Regions from separate parts of the Clostridium sp. BJN0001 genome, predicted to be linked through region 2. Evidence: a T-box and tRNA genes for the amino acid it is inferred to sense, from the RefSeq annotation. Region 2 holds a T-box; the other holds one or more tRNA genes.

Region 1 (2,468 bases), 760 kb from region 2:
GCGTAAGCTGATGTATAGGGGCTGACGCCTGCCCGGTGCTGGAAGGTTAAGGGGAATACTTAGCGCAAGCGAAGGTATGAACTTAAGCCCCAGTAAACGGCGGCCGTAACTATAACGGTCCTAAGGTAGCGAAATTCCTTGTCAGGTAAGTTCTGACCCGCACGAATGGCGTAATGACTTGTGCACTGTCTCAACTGCAAATCCGGCGAAGTTGTAGTACGAGTGAAGATGCTCGTTACCCGCGATTGGACGGAAAGACCCCGTAGAGCTTTACTGTAGCTTAGCATTGAATTTCGGTATTGTCTGTACAGGATAGGTGGGAGACTGGGAATTCAGGTCGCCAGATCTGAATGAGTCGTTGTTGGGATACCACCCCGACAGTACTGAAGTTCTAACTGGATGCCATGAAACTGGTGACAGGACATTGTTAGGTGGGCAGTTTGACTGGGGCGGTCGCCTCCTAAAATGTAACGGAGGCGCCCAAAGGTTCCCTCAGAACGGTCGGAAATCGTTCGAAGAGTGCAAAGGCAGAAGGGAGCCTGACTGCGACACATACAGGTGGAGCAGGGACGAAAGTCGGGCTTAGTGATCCGGTGGTACCTCGTGGGAGGGCCATCGCTCAACGGATAAAAGCTACCTCGGGGATAACAGGCTGATCTCCCCCAAGAGTTCACATCGACGGGGAGGTTTGGCACCTCGATGTCGGCTCGTCGCATCCTGGGGCTGAAGTAGGTCCCAAGGGTTGGGCTGTTCGCCCATTAAAGCGGCACGCGAGCTGGGTTCAGAACGTCGTGAGACAGTTCGGTCCCTATCCGTCGCGGGCGTAGGAAATTTGAGAGGAGCTGTCCTTAGTACGAGAGGACCGGGATGGACTGACCTATGGTGTACCAGTTGTTTCGCCAGAAGCATAGCTGGGTAGCTAAGTCGGGACGGGATAAACACTGAAAGCATCTAAGTGTGAAGCCCACCTCAAGATAAGATTTCCCATAGCGTAAGCTAGTAAGACCCCTTGAAGACGACAAGGTTGATAGGTCAGGGGTGTAAGTATAGTAATATATTTAGCTGACTGATACTAATAGGTCGAGGGCTTGACCAAATTAAAAAAAGTTGTAATACATGATTTATATGCAATTTTGAAAGAACAAATCTTTCAAAAATATCTGGTGATGATGGCGTAGAGGTAACACTCCTTCCCATACCGAACAGGACAGTTAAGGTCTATAGCGCTGATGGTACTGCATGGGTGACTGTGTGGAAGAGTAAGACGTCGCCAGGTTAGTTTATGGGGGTATAGCTCAGTTGGGAGAGCACCTGCCTTGCACGCAGGGGGTCAAGGGTTCGAATCCCTTTATCTCCACCATTTAGTTAGACTGTTGTTTAATCAACAGTCTTTTTTTATTATATAATAAAAGAGGTGTCGTTATTTTGGAAAAAAATATAGAAATGATGAAAAAAATAATAGAACAAAAGAAGAAAAAAGGTAAAAATATTCAAGGCAATTTAAAACCTAAGAAGGTAATAGGTCATTCAAGACAAGGTTCAAGACAAGGCAATGGTGGCGGATTATTTGACAAATAAGTATAAAATGTAGAAAATACTAGTTTTTATTTTATGTACAAATTTACTTTAGCGATGTATAATAAATGTAAAAAATATACAATTGTTAGGGGTTGTGATTAATAATGATTAAGACTATTGTGTGCAAAAAAAATGGATGCAATGGAAATCAGTTTTATATACATGAAGACGATAGTAAGTTAAAGATTGTATGTAAAGAATGTGGATCAAAGTATGAGTATAATCTTACGGATTATGATTATAGAATATTATCAAATTGTTCAAAATGTGCTAATGATACATTTAAAGTTTTTTATGATGAAGATAAAAATAAGATATATGAAAAATGTACAAAATGTGGAGAACCACCTGAAAAAATATTTATTGATGATGATGGAATTCAAGTTTCTTATGAAGCAAAGCTTTTAAAAGATGTACGAAAGATACTTATAAGACAAGAAGAGAAGTTATCAAGTCTTGAAATGAAAATTGAAAATTTTGAGAAAAGTCAGCAACTTGTTGAGGAGTCACTTGCATATATAAATAAATATATTTCTGAAATAAATTAGAATTTATATACTTAAGAAAATCATGTTTTGATAATTTAAAATGGAGGAACAATGAAAAATAGGAGGAAAGCTTTTATTTATCTAACTCTTTTGATTTTGTGGATGATTTTTATTTTTTTTATGTCTGCAAAATCGGGTGAAGTTTCAGATAGTCAAAGTTATGGGGTACTGTCTATATTGGATAGTATGGGTATTAATATTAATAAAGATAGAATTGATTTTGCTAATTTTTTACTAAGAAAAATTGCACATTTTACTGAGTATATGATTTTAGCATTTTTAGTGATAAATACATTAAAAAATTTTTTAAATACTAAAAAAATGATATATGTATATAGCATT
Region 2 (2,468 bases):
TGAAGAAATGTATAGAATAATAGAAGAAGTTGTGCCAAATCTTCCTGAAGATAAGCCTATATATCTTATGGGAGTAGGAATCCCTGAAAATATACTAGAAGCTGTAGAAAGAGGAGTAGATTTCTTTGATTGTGTTCTTCCTGCACGTAATGGAAGACATGGAAATGTATATACAAGTAAGGGAAAACTAAATCTTATGAACGCTAAGTTTGAACTTGATTCAAGACCAATAGATGAGAAATGTAACTGCCCAGCATGCAGAAATTATTCACGAGCATATATAAGACATTTATTTAAAGCAAAAGAAATGCTTGCAATGAGATTATGTGTTCTTCATAATTTATATTTTTATAATAATATGATGAAAGAAATTAGAGATGCTATTGATAATGGAACATTCTCTGATTATAAAGCAGAATGCCTTGAAAACTGGCATAGAGGAGAATAGTAAGTTTTCTATGTATTGACAATAAAACAAAAGAAATGTAAACTACTTAACATAAACAAATATTATTTTTTATTTATTATTAAGGAGGAAAAATAATGCAAAATATTTCAGCTATACTTATGAGCTATGTATTACCACTAGCATTAGTATTTGCGGTATTCTATTTTTTAGTAATGCTACCAGATAAAAAGAGAAGAAAAAAATATGATGAAATGCTATCTTCTTTAAAAGTAGATAGTAATGTAGTAACAAGAGGCGGAATTATTGGTAAAATAACATACGTTGATGATAAAACTGTTACACTAGAAACTAGTCCTGCTAAAACAAAAATTAAAGTTCAAAAAAATGGAATTGCACATATATTAGCAAAAGAAGAATAATTTTTTAAACATACCCTCTTGAATTCTAACATATATATAGAATAACAAGGGGGTATATTTAGATGAAAAATAAATTTATAATATCAGTTTCTAAAGGAATTGCAAGTTCTATATTTATATGTGCTATATCTATTTTTTTTCTTTCAGCAGTTATGTCTAAATTTACTATAAAAGTAGGTATATTAAATGCGGTTTATGTCATAATTTCATTACTTAGTTTAACTCTTGGAGCTGTTATTGCGGCTAGAAATAATAACAATAAAGGCTGGATGACAGGGCTTGTAGTTGCTATTGGGTATTATATAATGATTTTTTTGATTTCAGCATTTTTGTATCGTTCTATAGAATTTGGATCCATGGAAATAATAAAATTATTTGGAAGTATTGCAGTCGGAATACTTGCAGGAATGCTTGGAATAAATACAAAATAATTAAGAAGTGTCTGGTTTTCTAATTTAAGTAAAACCAGATAAAAGTTAAAACTAATTGACATAATTAATTATATGAAATATAATTTCTATATAAGTTAATATTAGGCGTTGAATGGGAATAGTAAACTTAAATTAAGTATTTAGAGATGATACGGTTGGTGAAAGTATCATACTTCTTTTTGTTGAAGCTGCCCTGGAGTCTTTCCTTTTGAGTGATGTATTGTACATAATCAAGGGTGGTACCGCGGAATATGTTTTTAATTTCGTCCCTTTTACAGGGGAGGATTTTTTTTTGCAGAATTATTTATTTACGGAGGTAAAATTATGAATTATATGAAAACTAATGATATAAGAGAGGCTTATTTAAAATTTTTTGAATCTAAAGGACATTTGCGTTTAAAAAGCTTTTCGTTAGTTCCTAAAAATGACAAAAGCTTATTACTTATAAATGCAGGAATGGCACCTTTAAAGCCATATTTTACAGGACTTGAGAAACCACCAAGAACAAGAGTTACTACATGTCAGAAATGTGTAAGAACTGGAGATATTGAGAATGTAGGAATTACAAGCAGACATGGTACATTCTTTGAAATGCTTGGAAACTTTTCTTTTGGAGATTACTTTAAGAAAGAAGTTATTCCATGGGCATGGGAATTTATCACACAGGTTTTAAAGCTTCCAAAGGAAAAACTTTATGTAACTATATATTTAGATGATGATGAAGCTTATAAATACTGGACTACTTTTACAGATGTAATACCAGAACATATTTTTAGACTTGGAAAAGAAGATAATTTCTGGGAACATGGTGAAGGTCCATGTGGTCCATGTACAGAAATACATTTTAACAAAACTGGTGTGGATCCTAAAACAGCAGAGGAATTCACTAAATATTCTGATGAAGATAAAATAATAGAATTTTGGAACCTTGTATTTACTCAGTTTGAAGGCGATGGCAAAGGTGGATATGATAAACTTAAGAATCCCAATATAGATACAGGGATGGGACTTGAAAGAGTTGCAACAATAATGCAAGAAAAAGAAAGTATTTTTGAAATAGATACTATTCAGAATATATTAAATGCAGTAGGTAAAAAAGCTAATGTAGTATATGGAAAAGACTATAAAACTGATGTGTCATTAAGAATAATAACAGATCATATAAGATCTATAACATTTATGATTGCTGATGACATAATGCCTTCAAAT

What was found. A T-box is a leader RNA that pairs with one kind of tRNA and senses whether it is charged. The one in region 2 lies ahead of alaS (alanine--tRNA ligase), so its partner is inferred to be a tRNA-Ala.
Region 1: it has a tRNA-Ala gene. The T-box ahead of alaS (alanine--tRNA ligase) is inferred to sense a tRNA for this amino acid. The anticodon was not compared.

What each region holds. Positions count from the first base shown of each region.
Region 1 is NZ_CP094971.1:2,468,332-2,470,799, reverse strand. It holds rRNA gene MTX53_RS12000 (23S ribosomal RNA) at 1-1,096, shown strand, start outside; rRNA gene rrf (5S ribosomal RNA) at 1,160-1,276, shown strand; tRNA gene MTX53_RS11990 (tRNA-Ala) at 1,285-1,360, shown strand; gene MTX53_RS11985 (hypothetical protein) at 1,426-1,578, shown strand; gene MTX53_RS11980 (hypothetical protein) at 1,683-2,126, shown strand; gene MTX53_RS11975 (VanZ family protein) at 2,178-2,468, shown strand, end outside.
Region 2 is NZ_CP094971.1:1,703,823-1,706,290, reverse strand. It holds gene tgt (tRNA guanosine(34) transglycosylase Tgt) at 1-448, shown strand, start outside; gene yajC (preprotein translocase subunit YajC) at 544-828, shown strand; gene MTX53_RS08240 (TIGR04086 family membrane protein) at 891-1,259, shown strand; T-box leader at 1,359-1,533, shown strand; gene alaS (alanine--tRNA ligase) at 1,584-2,468, shown strand, end outside.